3 regions of the Rhizobium sp. YS-1r genome follow, and region 2 is predicted to be linked to each of the others. Evidence: riboswitches for the same ligand, from Rfam matches in the RefSeq annotation. Region 2 holds a riboswitch; each other region holds the start of a gene.

Region 1 (5,684 bases), on a different contig from region 2:
GCCATTGCGTCACGTCCAAATTGTGGCGAGCCGGATAACGGACGGTTCGTCACGGTTTCGAAACGTGATCCGGAAAAAGGGCGACCAGACGACCTGATCAGCCGGAGAGGAATTCAGCGAGTGCCGGGATATCACGCCTGGCAAGGAATTCCGTTGTGGGTGCCTGGAGTAAAATTTGCCCGTGATCGATGAAGATGGCATGGTCGGCAAGCCGCCCGACCTCGTCCGGATCATGAGTGACGATCAACACGGTATTGCCTACCTCGCGGTGCAGTTCGAGCAGCAGCTTCGCCATCGAAAGGCGAAGACCCGGGTCGAGCGCCGCAAAGGGCTCGTCCATCAGCAGAACAGGCTTTTTGCGCACCAGTGCCCGGGCGAAGGCGGCCCTCTGCCTCTCGCCACCCGAAAGCGTGCCCGGCATGCGCTTCTCGAAGCCATCGAGGCCAACCCGTTGCAGCGCCTTGGAGATCGCTCTTCGATCGTCTGCGGAAAGCCGCAGCGATGGGTTGATGCCGAGGCCGATATTGGTGAACAGATCGAGGTGCGTGAAAAGATTGTTGTCCTGGAAGATCAGCGAAACCGGGCGTCCGGAAGGATGCTCGTGCGTCACGTCCTCGCCGCCGACCAGTACATGGCCCCGATCCGGCGTTTCAAAGCCGGCCACAAGGTTCAGCAAAGTCGATTTGCCGGAGCCCGACGGGCCGGTCACTGCCGTCACAGCGCCGGCAGGCAGGCTACAATTGAAACGAAAGTCCTTTGTGCCAAGCCGGAGTTCGACCTTGTCCAGCACGACGCCATCAGTCATGTCTCGCCTCCTTTTGGCCGACCGTGCCGAGCATGGTCAGCAACAGGCAGATGATGCCGAGGAGGAGTGCCAGCCCGTCAGCGTCGTTGGTGCGATAGCTGGATAGCCGGCTGTAGACAAGCCAGGGAAGCGTCGTGAGATCGTTGGAGCCGAATAGTGCTACCGCGCCGAGATCGCCGAGCGACAGGGCCATCGCAAAGGAGAGGGCCGTCAAAAGGGGTCTTATCAGGACGGGCAGGTCGATTCGTTGAAGCTTTGCCAAGCCGGAAATCCCGAGACTTGCCGATAGCCTGCCCGATTGCTGACGATGGGTCTCAATTGCCGGCGCGAGCACGCGCATGACGAAGGGTAACGCCATCAGCATGTTGATCAACGCCAGCAAAGCCGGCGCAAAACGGGTCACATCGCCGATCGGGCGCAGCGTGAGGAACCAGCCGGTCCCAAGCACGACAGGCGGGACCAGGAGTACCAGGGAGGACATGCCGCCAAGCAGGGCGGAGAATCCTCCGGCGACTTTTCCAGGTCGCTTCATATCGGCTACAGACCCCCGCGCGGCAATGATTGCCAGCGATGTAAGGACGGCGAGCAAGCCGGCGGTAAGGGCGATGGCAAAACTCGTCCATGCGGCGCGAAGGAAGGCGATGCTGGTCGCAAGTTTCCAGAGATCGGCCTTCAGCCCGGCAGAGACAATCGATGCCAACGGCAGAACCAGAAAGGCGGTGGCGACCGAAATGGCGAACGCATCCCAAAGTCGTGCGGGCACGGTCCGGCCGTCGAAACGGCGGGTCGCCTGACCTGCTGTCATGCCCGCATCGTCCGGTATGGGAAACCGCGCCATGGCGATCAGGATCAGCGCGGTAATGCCGATCTGCAGGATCGCGAGCGCGACGGCGCGCGGCGGGTCGAAATCGAAACGCAGCGATTGGTAGATCGCAACTTCGAGCGTCGTTGCCGCAGGTCCACCGCCGAGCACGAGCACGAGCGTGAAACTGGTGGCGCAGAGCATGAAGATCAGGCCGGCAATGCCGGGTATGACGCGTTGCACAGCCGGCCACTCGATGAACCGAAAGACCGAAAATGGTCGCATGCCGAGGCTGGAGGCGAGCTGCCAGTATTCCGCCGGAAGCCGCTCCAGCGCGGCGAGCAGCAGCCGGGCGGCGAGCGGCAGGTTGAAGAAGACATGGGCCAGCAGAATGCCGGTAAGTCCGTAGATGCTGACTGGCTGGTCGAGGCCGAGTTTCAACAGCAGGCTGTTGATCACACCCTGCCGGCCCCAGATGCCGATAAGACCCAATGCGCCGATCAGCACCGGCAGGCCCATGGGAACCGCCATCAACCGGATCATCCAGACACGTCCTGGAAAACGGGGGCGGCGCGCAAGCGCCAGCGTAACGGGTATGGCAAAGGCGATGGAGAGCAGTGTCGAAAGCACAGCCTGCCATAGGGTGAAGCGCAGGATCCGCCAGGTATAGGCCGTGAAGAGCCGGGCTCCTGTGTCCCCGGCATCCCATGAAAGCAGTGCGGTGACAGCAATGCCGACGAAGAGGGTGATGCCAAGGAGGCTCAGCAGGCCCCAGGCAATCCCCCGTCGTCGTTGGGCGCGGGTCAGCAAGGCGGAGGTCTTAGTTCATGCTCATGGCGGTCAGCCATTCGTCGATCCAGGCCTGCCGATTCTTCGCCACCTCGTCCGAGCCCATCAGGAAGGTCGTTTTCGGCTGCACGAGCTTGTCGAAGGCGTCCGGCAACGGCTCGGATGTCTTCGAAATCGGCATCATCCAGTTGGTGGTGGGGATAATGTCCTGAAAGACTGGCGAGACCATGAACCTGAGGAACTGTTTGGCCAGATCCTTGTCGGACGCGTTTGTCAACATGCCGGCCACCTCGATCTGGATGTAGTGGCCCTCCGAGAAGGATGCGGCCTGGTAGCGTTCGGTCTTTTCCTCGACCATGTGATAGGCAGGCGAAGTGGTGTAGGAGAAGACCATCGGCACCTCGCCCTTTGTGAGAAGGCCATAGGCTTCCGACCAGCCGGGGGTGACTGTCAGCACGCGCTTCCTGAGTTTCGCCCAGGCTTCCGGCGCCTTGTCGCCGTAGACCGACCTCACCCAGAGCAGCAGGCCTAGTCCCGGCGTCGAGGTGCGCGGATCTTCGATTGCGATTTTCTGCGAAGGGTCGCCTTCCACCAGTTCCTTCAGGCTATTGGGCGGATTCTTCATCACCTGCGTATCGTAGACGACGGCAAAATGACCGTAGTCATAGGGGATGAACGTATCGTCGGTATAATTTCCAGGCACACTGATCGCGGATGTATCGAGGCCGTGCGGCTCGAAAAGGCCGGTTGCCTTGGCTTCCGAAATCAGGTTGGTGTCCAGGCCGAGCGCGATATCGGCATCCGTCTTCTCGCCTTCGAGCTTGAGGCGGGTGAGGAGCGCCACACCATCGGCAACGCCGACGAAGTTGAGCCTGCAGGTGCAGCTCTTTTCGAAGGCTTCCTTGACCTTCGGGCCGGGCCCCCAGTCGGAGACGAAGCTTTCATACGTATAGACAGTCAGTGTCTTTTCCTGCGCCTGAGCGGACAGTGAAAAGGAAAGGGCGGCTGCGGCCGCGAACATCGAAAGAACGATCTTGCGCATCAGCGCCTCCTCTTTTGATTGTGGGAATAGGCGCTGATGGGAAGCCGTCTAATCCCTCCGCCGGTCTTAACCGGATCAGGTTCCGCGGGTTGGCAAAGCCTCTCAGCCACACTGGCGTGGCACCCCGTTAGAGCGAATCAGGTGTAGCGGCGGTGGGATCGGCTGGCAAGAGGCTGCGCCGCGATCAGGCAGCGCTCATATCCATCTACATGATTTCCCAGACGTGGCCGTCCGGATCCCGGAAGCTGCAGCCGTACATGTTTTTTCCTCTTTGTCCCCATCCAACGCACATGGGCGCGTTCGCCCCAAGGATGAGTAAGAGAATGTAAAACCGACATCGCAGCCAGGGTTTTTCTCTAGTGGTGCGGGTTCCGGCGGAACACCTTGAGTTCGCGCGGAACGGCTGCCATGCCGTGAAGCCGGTTGGCAATGGCATAATCGATCGTCCTTTCCATGACCTCCGGCATGACGGGCTTGGTGAGAACACCGAGAGAACCTTCCACGCCATCTTCGAGATCATCAGGGGTCGCGGTCATGAAGATGACCGTCACGCCATATCGTTCGGCAAGCTGCCGTCCAATCTCCGGACCGGTCCTTCCATCGGTCAGATTGACGTCGACGATCGCGATATCGGCGCGCGGCGCCAGTTCCAGGGCATGTTTTCGGGCATTGGCAAAACCCGCCACCTTCAGTCCCATATTTTCGACAGTTTCGGCGATATCGAGAGCGATCAGGAACTCATCCTCCACGATCAGCACCCGTTGACTCGTCACCTCACTGGGTGGCCGACGACGCGTTACATTTGTCAGCATTGGACGTCCCCGCACGGTTTCCGGTCCTTAATTCGGATCGAGGGCGACGACTGGCGCCTCGACCATGAACGCAGGCAGAACGAGCAGGATGGTGGCTTGTTCCGTTTTGCGACAGACGCCTCTGCCGAAACGGTTATTAGAGTTAATAATTCGTTAGTTCAGCTCTCCAGCTCTTCCCGCAGCATCTCGAGCTCGAGCCATTCTTCTTCCATTTTCGTCAGTCTTTCGCGCAGGCTTTCCATTTCCGCCGCAAGCTTGTGGAAGGCGGCAGGGTCTTTGGAAAAGAGGTTCGGGTCCGCCATCTTCTTCTCGCGGACAGCAATTTCTTCCTCCGCCTTGGCAATTTCCTTCGGCAGGTTTTCGAGTGCGAATTTCTGCTTATAGGAGAGCTTTCCCTTGGCCTTGGAGGTTTCGGCCGGCGGCGCGGCGGCCTCTGTCTTCTGCCGTTCCGTTCTCTCCGTCTTGCGCTTCTCCTCGATCGCGCCTCTCCGTTGGGCCAGCATGTCCGTATAGCCGCCGGCATATTCGATCCACCGCCCGTCCGGCGCCTCCGGATTGGCCGGGGCGATCGTCGAGGTCACGGTGCGGTCCAGGAAATCGCGATCATGGCTGACGAGGATCACCGTGCCGTTGTAGCCGGCGACAATTTCCTGCAGCAGATCCAGCGTTTCGATGTCGAGGTCGTTGGTGGGTTCGTCGAGAATCAAGAGGTTCGAGGGCTTCGCCATGATGCGGGCGAGCATCAGGCGGGCACGTTCACCACCGGAAAGGCTCCTGATCGGTGTCCTGATCTGTTCCGGCTGGAACAAGAAGTCCTTCATGTAGCCTGCGACATGCCGCTGCTCGCCATTGACCAGCAACGTCTCCCCGCGGCCGTCTGTCAGGTAGTGGGAGAGCGTCTCCTCCGGATTCAGGTTCTCGCGCTTCTGGTCGAGCGTTGCGATCTCAAGATTGGTGCCGAGCTTGACGGTACCGCTATCTGGTGCGAGCTGCCCGGTCAGCATCTTGAGCAATGTCGTCTTGCCCGCGCCATTAGGCCCTACGAGGCCGATCCGGTCGCCGCGATGAATCCGGATCGAAAAAGGTGCGACGATCTGCCGGTCATAGGCTTTGGTGATGTTCTCCGCCTCGATCACAAGCTTGCCCGATTCACGACCTTCGGTGACCTGCGCCTGGACGGTCCCTTGGGGCCCTTTGTGGCCGCGATAGGCTGCTCGCATGGATTGCAGATCGCCGAGGCGCCGCATGTTGCGCTTGCGGCGCGCGGTCACGCCATAACGCAGCCAATGCTCCTCGCGCTCGATCGCCTTGCCGAGCTTGTGCTGTTCCAGCTCCTCAGCCTCCAGCACTTCGTCACGCCATGCTTCAAAATGAGCGAACCCCTTGTCGAGACGGCGGGAGATGCCGCGGTCGAGCCAGACGGTCGCGGTCGAA
Region 2 (5,684 bases):
CGGTCTTGCTGATAGCCCTGATGGGTCGTGTTGATCTTCGTATTGCCCTGCTGACCCTGCTTGCCGGGATCATTGGCGGCTTTGATCGTGCCGCGCCTGGTCTCTGCATGGGCCTGTTCGCCAGGCCCCTTGTGGCTCAGGTTATCGGAGGGTGTAGGGGGAAGTCTGCTGCTCATCTCGGGCCTCCTCATGGTCTTCGGTTTCCCAGACCATAACCCTTGGCATGTACCGATGTTCCTCAGTCAACGTCAGACAGCTTTGATCCGCAGCAGACGAAGCGCATTAAGGGTGACCAGCACGGTCGCGCCGGTATCGGCAAGGATTGCGGGCCAGAGCCCGGTGACGCCGAGGATCGTGGTCACCAGGAACACCGCCTTCAGGCCGAGCGCAATGGTGATGTTCTGGTAGATGTTGCGCATCGTCCGCTTCGAGAGCTCGATCATGTCGGCGATGTCCAGGACCCGCCCATGCAGCGCGGCCGCGTCGGCAGTCTCAAGCGCGACATCCGTGCCGCCGCCGATCGCAATCCCCACATCCGCAGCAGCAAGCGCCGGTGCATCGTTGATGCCGTCACCGACCTTGCCGACCACGAAACCCTCACGCTTCAGTTCGCCGACGATGCGGCTCTTGTCTTCCGGCATCAGCTCGGCTCGCACCTCGACGTTGAGTTCCTTGCCGATTGCAGACGCCGTGCGGGCATTGTCGCCCGTCAGCATTACGGTTTTCACGCCGGCGTCAGAGAGTGCTTTCAGTCCCGCCATGGCGTCGGGGCGTGGCTGGTCGCGCATGGCGATCGCGCCGGCCAGGACGCCACCGACGATCAGCACGGACACGGTCTTGCCTTCGTCGTTGAGGCCGGCGATCCGCCGGGAATGGGCCATCGGCAGCGATACCCGTTCGGCCGCCGCCTTTGGCGAACACAGAAAGACTTCCTGGCCTTCGACCGTGGCGGCGACACCCTTGCCATTCAGGGATCTGGCATCCGACACAGCGGGAATATCCACCTCATCCTCGGCCGCCTTGGCGAGGATTGCGACGGCCAGCGGATGGCTCGAGCCGGTTTCAAGCGCCGCGGCGTAACGCAGCACGTCTTCGGCGTTGCGGCCGAAGGCGATCACGTCCGTCACCTGCGGCTTGCCCGCGGTCAGTGTTCCGGTCTTGTCGAGCGCCACGGCCGTCAGCTTGCCGAGCGTTTCCAGAACGGCACCGCCCTTCATCAGCAAGCCGCGACGGGCACCGGAGGAAAGCGAAGCAGCGATCGCAGCCGGCGTCGAGATGACCAGCGCACAGGGGCAGCCGATCAGCAGGATCGCCAGGCCCTTGTAGATCCACACCCCCCAGGCGGCACCGGCCACAAGCGGCGGCAGGATGGCAACCAGAGCGGCAACCACCACGACGCCGGGTGTGTAATAGCGTGAAAAACGGTCGATGAAACGCTCGGTCGGCGCCTTCTTCTCCTGCGCCTCCTCGACCATCCGGACAATGCGGGCGATCGTGTTGTCCTCCGCGGCAGCCGTCACCCGTACGCGCAGCGCCGCATCGCCGTTAATCGTGCCGGCGAAAACCTTATCGCCCACGCCTTTGACGACCGGCGTGCTTTCCCCCGTCACCGGCGCCTGGTCGACCGCGCTCGTGCCGGCGACGATGACGCCATCCGCCGAAATCCGATCGCCTGGCCGCACGAGGATGACAGAGCCGACCGCCAGGTTCTCGGCCGGCACCTCACGGGTCTGCCCGTTCACCTCCAGCAACGCGTTCTTCGGGACCAGCGCCGTGAGGCTGCGGATGCTCTGGCGCGCCTTGCCGGCTGCGACCCCTTCCAGAAGTTCGCCGACGAGGAAGAGGAAGACCACGGCGGCAGCCTCTTCCGAGGCATTGATGACGACCGCTCCGACGGCGGCAATGGTCATCAGCATCTCGATCGAAAACGGCGTGCCGGCAAGGGCTGCCATGACGGCGCGACGGGCGATCGGCACAAGACCGATCAGCATGGCGGCCGAGAATATGTAGGTGTCATAGGCCGGCACCAGATGGCCGAGCCCATAGGCAACTGCGAGCGCCGCACCGGCAAGGATAGTCAGCCGGCCTTTGGCGCTCTTCCACCACGGTCCTTCCGTCAGCCCATGGTCGTGACCATGAAGGCCTTCAATCTCCCTGGCGCCATGTGTGGAGTGGCTGCCGTCGTTGTGGTCATGGCTGTGATCGTGTCCGCCATCGTGATCATGCTCATGCCCCGTCGTAGTTGGCGCCTTCCTGCCGAGCGCCCGCAGCGAATAACCAAGCCCGGTCACCTTTTTCTCGATCGCGCCCAGGTCGCTCGTTTCGTCATGGCTCACTGTCATCGTACCGGCGGCGACGGATACTGAGACATCCTCGACGCCCGGCATGCGGCGCACTGCCGTGTCGATCTTGGTCGCACAACTTGCGCAATCCATGCCGCCAACCTTGTACCGAGCCTGATTTGTCGCTGCCATTTCTCTTCCTTTCGGGATCGAGCACTTCCTTACAACCTCCAGCCACTAGAGCTTCAAGGGTATTTTTCAGAAAAATTCGCTGGCGGTCGCAGGCCGATCTGCGGTAAGCCTTGTCCCAGACAGGGGCGTCCGGCGTAAAGCTGGGCTGAGAAGTACCCTTTGAACCTGAACCAGATCATGCTGGCGGAGGGAGTCGTTCGGTTCTTCGATCAGAAGAACCCATGCGTCTGCCCCGCCGAACGAGGCGAGAATGCAGACCACACAGACTCCAGGCCAATTGCTGACTGCGATGCGTGCGAAAAATCCGCTTGTCCAGAACATCACCAATTTCGTGGCGATGAATATCGCGGCGAATGTGATGCTCGCTGCCGGCGCCTCGCCCGCCATGGTGCATACGAAAGAGGAGGCCGGCGAATTTGCCAGTATCGCATCTGCGCTGACGATCAATATCGGAACGCTTTCGCCGGATTTCCTGGCTGGCATGAAGGAAGCTGCGAAAGCCGCTGGCGAAACCGGCAAGCCCTGGGTGCTCGATCCGGTCGCCCATTTCGCCACCGCCTACCGCCGCGCTGCTGTCGCCGAACTCATGAAGCTGAAACCCACGATCGTGCGTGGCAATGCCTCCGAGATCATTGCGCAGGCAGGCAGCCAGTCGAGCGGCCACGGCGTTGACAGCGGCGATCCGACCGAGGCGGCGGAAGGTTCGGCGATCGCGCTTGCCCGGCAGAGCGGCTCCATCGTCGCGGTTACCGGTGAAGTGGATTTCGTCACCGACGGCCAGCACTCGGTTCGCATCATGGGCGGTTCAGCGCTGATGCCACGCGTCACTGCCCTCGGCTGCTCGCTCACCTGCCTCGTTGGCGCCTTTGCGGCGGCAAACCCGGAAGGACCGTTCGAGGCGACGGCGGCGGCACTCGCCATGTTCGCGGTCGCTGGCGAGGAAGCGGCTATCAGTGCCGCCGGACCAGGCTCCTTCTTGCCCCTCTTTCTCGATCGCCTTGCAACACTTTCGCCCGAGACGCTCGATACCAAAGCCAGGATCGTCAGCGCATGAAGAATTTCGACCTTTCCGTCTATCTCGTCCTCGATCCCGATCTCTGCCGCGAAATCGGCATGGTGGAGACTGCCCGGCTTGCCGTCGAGGGCGGCGCTACGATCGTGCAGCTCCGCGACAAGCACGCGGATACGGCGCAGATCATCGAGACCGGCCGTGCCCTGAAGGCAGCGCTTGCCGGCGCCAGAGTGCCACTGATCGTCAATGACGATGTCGAGGCGGCGATCGCAATCGGTGCCGCAGGCCTGCATGTCGGTCAGAGCGACATGGTCGCGGCTATCGCCCGCGAGCGCATTGGCCGGGACATGATCCTCGGTCTCTCGGTCGAAACCGAGGAACTGGCGCAACGCATCGATACCTCCGTCGTGGACTATGTCGGCATCGGCCCGGTCTTTGCGACCGTCACCAAGCCGGACCACAAGCAACCGATCGGCTTCGACGGACTTGCCCGCATCGTCGCAGCAGCACCCGTGCCGGCTGTCGCGATAGGCGGCGTCAAGGCGGAACATGCTGGCCCAGCACTTGCCGCCGGCGCGAGAGGCATCGCCGTCGTCTCCGCGATCTGCGGCCAGCCGGACCCCAAAGCCGCCGCCCGCAGGATTGCCGAGGAAATCGAAAGGGCACGCGCATGATCCGCAATATTCTTTCCATCGCCGGTTCCGATCCCTCCGGCGGCGCCGGCATTCAGGCCGACCTCAAGACGTTTTCGGCACGCGGCACCTATGGCATGGCCGTGCTGACGGCGCTGACCGCGCAGAACACGCAAGGGGTCACGGGTGTGCATCCGGTGCCTGCCGAGTTCGTCGCGGAGCAGATCCGCACCATTTTCGCGGATGTGCGGGTGGATGCGGTAAAGATCGGCATGATTGCCAATACCGAGATTGCCGAAACGGTTGCGGATGTGCTCAAGCCCTATCGCGATAGCCTGCCGATCGTGCTCGACCCGGTAATGATCGCCAAGGGAGGCTCCCCGCTGCTTGCTTCGGAGGCGATGGATGCCGTCACCTATCGGCTGATGCCGGTTGCCACCGTCGTCACACCCAATCTGCCGGAAACAGCCGCCCTGCTCGGCGAACCCGTCGCCACCACCCGCCAGATAATGGCCGATCAGGCCGAACGCCTGCGTAAAATCGGTCCGAAGGCGGTACTGGTGAAGGGCGGTCACCTGGAGAGCAGTGACAGCCCGGATGTCCTGGCCGATGCCTCCGGCATCCATTGGTTCGAGGGAAATCGCGTGGCGACGAAGAACACACACGGCACCGGGTGTACGCTTTCCAGCGCGATCGCCGCGGAACTCGCCAAGGGCGCCTCACCGGCCGAGGCCGTCGCGATCGCCAAAGCCTATCTCTCCGGCGCCATCGCGGCTGCCGGCACGCTCACCGTGGGAACCGGCCACGGTCCCGTGCAGCATTTTCACGAATGGTGGTAGGAACAGTCGTTCGCTCAGCCAAGCCGCATGGTGCCGGTCTGCCGGCTCCGCTCATGCCAGGAAAATGCCTCTTCGAGCAGATGAGGCGTCTGCCCGCCGCGGACTGAGGCACGTTGGAAATAGTCGGCCAGACGATCGCGGAAGTCGGGATGGGCGCAGTTGGCAATGATCTGCCCGGCGCGCTCGCGGGGTGCAAGCTCCCTCAGGTCCGCAAGCCCGTTTTCGGTGACGATGATGTCCACATCATGTTCGGTGTGATCCACATGCGGAACCATGGGAACCACCGAGGAAAGTTTGCCGCCCTTGGCGACCGACTTGGTGACGAAGATAGACAGATAGGCGTTGCGGGCGAAATCGCCCGAGCCGCCGATACCGTTCATCATATGCGTGCCGTTCACATGGGTGGAATTGACGTTGCCGTAAATGTCGACTTCCAGAGCAGTGTTGATGCCGATCACGCCCAGCCTGCGGATGACCTCCGGATGATTGCTGATCTCCTGCGGACGGAGGACCAGCTTTTCCTTGTACTTGTCGAACTGGCCAAAAACCCGCTCAGCGCAGGCGGCCGAAAGCGTGATCGAGGAACCGGAGGCAAAGGTCAGCTTCCCGGCATCGAAGAGATCAAACGTGCTGTCCTGCAGCACCTCGCTGTACATGCGCAGATGATGGAAAGGCCCATCCGAGAGCCCGGTCAGCACGGAATTGGCGATCGTGCCGATCCCCGCTT
Region 3 (5,684 bases), on a different contig from region 2:
GCCGCAGAAGGAATGCACCGTGCCGGCAAGCTGCGGAAAGCTCTTCATATAGCCGCTGGTTTCGAAGAATTCGCGGTTCATGCCCGGCGGAAAGCGCATGGCCTCGGCGCCATCGGCGCCGCCCACGCTGTCGATCAGTCGCTCGAAAGCGGCGATGACGTCCTCGAACTGGCCGCTTCGGCCGTAAAGACCGTCGACGCCGGTCTCGATCAGAAGGCCTGCATCGAACAGGCGGTCGAGAAAGGAAACTTGCATGTCCATTGGCTTCACCTCAATCAATTCATTTGAAGGGCAATTCATTTGACGAAGTGGGCGTCAGCCGAGAAGGCTGGTGTCCGGTTTCTGCACGAGCAACATGGTCGACGTGTTGCCGAGGATGCGGTCGTTGGAGATCATCAACTGGGCGGAATGGGCATCGCGCAGGTGCCTGCCGAGGCTGTAGGGCGTGCCGTTCTTGTAGCCCATGATGCCGCAGATGATCATCGCCTGGTTGATGATCGTCAGGATCGTCTCGGAGGAGGCGAGCTTGACGTTGTTCATGGCGATCGAGAACGCCATGGAGGAAAGCTGGTCCGGATCCGCCCGGGCATCCTCGTAGGCCCTGAGGCCCGAGAGGATGTTGGCCTTCAGGAGCTGCAGCAGGTTCGAGGCCTCGGCCAGCCGCAACGCGCCGGGCGGCTGCGAGCCGCCCGCCTTGCGGGCGGCGGCGCGCACGAAGGCCTGGGCGCGAAGCACCGCATCGGCGGCGATACCGTACCAGACGGCGCTCCACAGCAGGTGGGAGCTTGCGAGCATGGACTGTGCGGCGATTTCGGCGAAAGTCTTCGGGAAGACCTGTGCCGCGGGCGCCTCGCCCTTGAAGATGAAACCATCCGAGCAGGTGCCGCGCATGCCGAGCGTATCCCAGTCGACGGTCTTTTCGAGCGTATACTGGCTCTTCCTGAAGACGGTCATCACCTGGTCGCCCGGAGCCGCGTCCGCACGGGCGCGGGAGGTGACCATGATCGCGTCGGCGTGCTCCCCGTAGGAAATCACCGTCGCATCCTTGGTCAGCCGGCAGGTGTCGCCGTCGATCTCGATGGCGCAGATGGAATTGCGCAGGTTCCCGCCGATGCCGGCCTCCGTCGTCGCCGAGGCGACGAGAAGCTGGCGAGCGCAAAGCTCGCGCATGAAATCCCTGTGCCATTCGCTCTCGGCACCGTGCTCGACAAGGCTCGAAACCTTGATCTGGTGCATGGCGAAGACCATGGCGCTCGCGGCACAGGCCTGTCCCAGAATGGAGCAGATCTCCGCGAGCTCCTGCGTCGTTGCACTCTCGCCGCCGAAGGCTGCGGGGATCTGGATGCCGAGCAGGCGTTCGGCCTTCATGGCATCGACGGCTTCCTTCGGGAAGCGGCCTTCGCGGTCGACGGAATCGGCGAAATCGGCGGCCACCCTCGCCACGCGATGGGCGCGTGCGCCGAGGCTCATATCGGTTGCGACAGCGGCAAGGCTCATCACGCGGCCTCTTTGGCTTTCAGGATGTGGGATACCGTCTGCTCGATCGCCGAGATGCTGGCAAAGGACTTGCGGTTCAACAGGTTGTCCGGAAACTCGATGTCGAAGGCCTCTTCGAGGCCCAGCATGAGCTGCACGGATGCAAAGGAAGAAAGGCCCGCCGCATAAAGATCGGCGCCATCTTCCAGCTCGGTCACGGCGACCGGCAGATTGCCCAGTTTCGCCAGCAGTTCGCGAATGGTCTCGTTCATCTCGACGTCTCCCGATAATTGGAACTCAAGCGTTCATCGCTGGCGGGATGTTTAGGCCGGAAAGCATAAGATTCCGGTAAGAAACATGCTGAAAATCGGGCTGCGGGATTCGCTAAAATCCAACCGATCGGCATCTGTCCGAACTGACTTGACAGGAGGGCGGCTCCGGTTTCTGATGTCCGGATTCACCAGGGGGGTCCCGGCAAGGGGCTGAGATACTGCTGGGCAATACGGCTTTGCCGATTGTGGCGCAGTGACCCGTTGAACCTGATCCAGTTCATACTGGCGTAGGGACGGTGCGGACGCTCACGGCTCAATGGCGGGATTCCCGCTCCGGCTCAAGGCGTTCTTCCATCATTCCAGCACCGGACTGGGTCTCCAAACGTCAAACCTTGGAGCCTCAACCATGAATATCGCGACCACCAAGCTTACCCCGGTCGTCACCACCGGCCCGCTTCCCGCTTCGAAGAAGGTCCTGAAGCCCGGAGTCCTTCATCCCGACATCCGCGTGCCGATGCGCGAGATCGCGCTGCACCCGACCTCCGGCGAACCGCCGGTGACGGTCTATGACTCATCCGGCCCCTATACGGCCGAAGGTGCGACGATCAGCATTGAATCCGGCCTGCCGCGTCTTCGCGAAAGCTGGATCAAGGCCCGCGGCGACGTGGAGACCTATGAGGGACGCATCGTCAAGCCGGAGGACAACGGCTTTGTCACCGGCGATCGCCTGACGCCGGAATTCCCGGTTCGCAATGCGCCGTTGAAGGCGAAAGCGGGCCTGGCCGTCACCCAGCTCGCCTATGCGCGGGCCGGGATCATAACGCCGGAAATGGAGTTCATCGCGATCCGGGAAAATCTCGGACGGCAGGCTGCGAAAGAAGCACTTGCCCGCGATGGCGAAAGTTTTGGGGCGCACGTGCCAGACTTTGTGACGCCGGAATTCGTGCGCCAGGAAGTCGCCGCCGGCCGGGCGATCATCCCCGCCAATATCAACCATCCGGAGACCGAACCGATGATTATCGGCCGGAACTTCCTGGTGAAGATCAACGCCAATATCGGCAATTCGGCCGTCACCTCGTCGATGGCCGAAGAGGTCGAGAAAATGGTCTGGGCGATCCGCTGGGGCGCCGATACGGTCATGGACCTGTCGACCGGCCGCAACATCCATAACATCCGCGAATGGATCATCCGCAACTCGCCGGTCCCGATCGGCACGGTGCCGCTCTACCAGGCGCTCGAAAAGGTGAACGGCATTGCCGAGGATCTCACCTGGGAAGTTTTCCGCGACACGCTGATCGAGCAGGCCGAACAGGGCGTCGACTATTTCACCATCCATGCCGGCGTCCGGCTTGCCTACATTCCGCTCACCGTCGACCGCGTCACCGGCATCGTCTCGCGCGGCGGATCGATCATGGCCAAGTGGTGTCTGCATCACCACAAGGAGAGCTTTCTCTACGAGCACTTTGAAGAGATCTGCGACATCTGCCGCGCCTATGACGTCTCCTTCTCGCTCGGCGACGGGCTGCGCCCCGGCTCGATCGCCGACGCCAACGATGCGGCGCAGTTCGCGGAGCTGGAAACGCTCGGCGAATTGACGCAGATCGCCTGGGCGAAGGACTGCCAGGTGATGATTGAAGGCCCCGGCCATGTGCCGATGCACAAGATCAAGGAAAACATGGACAAGCAGCTGAAGGTCTGCGGCGAAGCGCCGTTCTATACGCTTGGGCCACTGACGACCGATATCGCGCCGGGCTATGACCACATCACGTCCGGCATTGGTGCGGCGATGATCGGCTGGTTCGGCACGGCCATGCTCTGCTACGTCACGCCGAAGGAACATCTCGGCCTGCCGGACCGCGACGACGTCAAGGTCGGCGTCGTCACCTACAAGATCGCCGCGCATGCGGCCGATCTTGCCAAAGGGCATCCCGCCGCTCGCATCCGCGACGATGCGCTGTCGCGCGCCCGGTTCGAGTTCCGCTGGGAGGACCAGTTCAACCTGTCGCTCGATCCGGAAACGGCGCGCAATTTCCATGACGAGACGCTGCCGAAGGAGGCACACAAGGTGGCGCATTTCTGCTCCATGTGCGGTCCGAAATTCTGCTCCATGCGGATTTCGCACGACATCCGTGCCGAAGCGCAGAAGGAGGGGCTGGAGGCGATGGCCGCGAAATACCGCGACGGCGGCGACCTCTACATGCCGGTCGGAAAGGATTGATGCATCAAAGCCTCCGCCGATCTTCCGGCGGAGGTATTCCTCATTGCTGTGCTTGACCTGAGGATTCAAGCACATGCCCGCTCCCCTCTTGGCCTCATTTAGCGTTTGCTGGGCAGCAGGCCGTCGATCTAACCGAAGCGGGCTTGTTTGAGGAAGCCGGTGCGTCGATCCGATCTCCCCACTTGAGGGGAGGGCTATCGCATATGGGAATCGAGCATGCTGCCCGCTTCATCATTCCACGGAAGCCATAGCATGTTTATTATATGCAATTCCCCTGCACTTGAGGGGGAGATGCCCGGTAGGGCAGAGGGGGTGTGGTGAGGCAAATCAAGGCCTTGACCGAAGCCGGCAGAAAAAATCACTCCCTTTCGTCCCCGCCCTCTTGCGTCATGCCTAGAATTGTCCCGCTTCCGTCGCCGGAGTGTTTCGCGAGACGTTCGCGGGCAGGCGGGAGCCGGCGCTTCCATCGGAACCGTAACGTGCGGGAATGGTGGAAGAGGTGAAAGCCATGGAGCGCATGTCGAAAGGCGGTTGCTCCTATCAAGCCTCCCCCTGGCCGCCGGGTCAGGTTCGGTTGAGCCGTGCAAGTGGTGAGCCTGTCCCGAAAAGACGGGCGTGAACGAGACCACGCAGCGAGGCGATATGATCACCTGTAGGGGCCGGAAGCCCCGAGAGAACGCCGAAGACCACGCGAATGCGGAGCCACTTTATACAATTCCAATGAGGTTCCGCATTCGCGTGGGCTCTCCGAGATCTCAGGACACGGGCAGAATCGGTCGCGTGAAGGATGAGCCGTGTCATTTCGGAGGATAGATATGCTCCTCGCCGCGGAAATCGCTGACGGAGTAGCAGCCGCCTCGCCGGCGGATCGCGCTTTCGCCGATTGCCGCCTTGCCGTGGCCGCCCGGAATGTCGAGCACATAGGTCGGCTGGCAGAGGCCGGAGATTTTCCCACGCAAGGCCGAGACGATTTTCTGGCCTTCCTCAATGTCCAGCCGGAAATGGCCCGTGCCCGGCGCCAGATCGGGATGATGCAGGTAATAGGGTTTGACCCGCGCTTCGACGAAGGCTTTCATCAGCTCGCCCAGGACCGCCGGATCGTCGTTGACGCCGCGCAGAAGCACCGTCTGGCTTACCATCGGGAAACCTGCATCGACCAGCCGCGCGCAGGCGGCGCGGGCGGTCTGCGTCATCTCGCGCGGATGATTGGCATGCAGCGCCACATAGACCACCTTGCCGCTGCCCTTCAGCGCTTCGATCAGTTCCTCGTCCACGCGGTCCGGTTCGACAACCGGTACGCGGGTGTGGAAGCGCACGATCTTCACATGCGCAATGTCCGCAAGCCCCCGCATGATGGCGACAAGCCGGCGCGGCGAAAGCACCAGCGGGTCGCCGCCGGTGAGGATCACTTCCCAGATTTCCGGATGCTCGCGGATATAGGTGAGCGCGACGGCCAACTCTTCCGGCGAAAGCGTGCCGTCGCCCTCGGGACCGACCATTTCACGGCGGAAGCAGAAGCGGCAATAGACCGGGCAGATATGCACCGCCTTCAGGAGCACACGGTCCGGGTAGCGATGCACGATACCCTTGACGGGGCTGTGCGCGTGATCACCGATCGGGTCGGCGCGTTCGTCCGGCGTCGCGAGCAATTCGTCGGGATCGGGGACGAACTGCCGGGCAATCGGATCGTTCGGATCACCCCTGTCGATCAGCGATAC

The links. A riboswitch is a leader RNA that binds a small molecule or an ion and turns the genes downstream of it on or off. The one in region 2 is predicted to bind thiamine pyrophosphate.
Region 1: it holds a riboswitch for thiamine pyrophosphate, as region 2 does, so the genes downstream of both, thiB (thiamine ABC transporter substrate binding subunit) here and thiM (hydroxyethylthiazole kinase) in region 2, are expected to answer to the same signal.
Region 3: it holds a riboswitch for thiamine pyrophosphate, as region 2 does, so the genes downstream of both, thiC (phosphomethylpyrimidine synthase ThiC) here and thiM (hydroxyethylthiazole kinase) in region 2, are expected to answer to the same signal.

Annotation. Positions count from the first base shown of each region.
Region 1 is NZ_JPYQ01000055.1:206,352-212,035, forward strand. It holds gene JL39_RS23745 (ATP-binding cassette domain-containing protein) at 98-805, opposite strand; gene thiP (thiamine/thiamine pyrophosphate ABC transporter permease ThiP) at 798-2,417, opposite strand; gene thiB (thiamine ABC transporter substrate binding subunit) at 2,428-3,417, opposite strand; TPP riboswitch at 3,474-3,575, opposite strand; gene JL39_RS23760 (response regulator) at 3,795-4,250, opposite strand; gene JL39_RS23765 (ABC-F family ATP-binding cassette domain-containing protein) at 4,409-5,684, opposite strand, start outside.
Region 2 is NZ_JPYQ01000001.1:462,618-468,301, reverse strand. It holds gene JL39_RS02135 (hypothetical protein) at 1-176, opposite strand, end outside; gene JL39_RS02130 (heavy metal translocating P-type ATPase) at 249-2,474, opposite strand; TPP riboswitch at 2,586-2,683, shown strand; gene thiM (hydroxyethylthiazole kinase) at 2,725-3,528, shown strand; gene thiE (thiamine phosphate synthase) at 3,525-4,160, shown strand; gene thiD (bifunctional hydroxymethylpyrimidine kinase/phosphomethylpyrimidine kinase) at 4,157-4,957, shown strand; gene JL39_RS02110 (acetyl-CoA hydrolase/transferase family protein) at 4,972-5,684, opposite strand, start outside.
Region 3 is NZ_JPYQ01000025.1:209,692-215,375, forward strand. It holds gene JL39_RS19390 (amino acid--[acyl-carrier-protein] ligase) at 1-261, opposite strand, end outside; gene JL39_RS19395 (acyl-CoA dehydrogenase family protein) at 316-1,497, opposite strand; gene JL39_RS19400 (acyl carrier protein) at 1,497-1,748, opposite strand; TPP riboswitch at 1,929-2,060, shown strand; gene thiC (phosphomethylpyrimidine synthase ThiC) at 2,155-3,966, shown strand; gene JL39_RS19410 (lysine-2,3-aminomutase-like protein) at 4,764-5,684, opposite strand, start outside.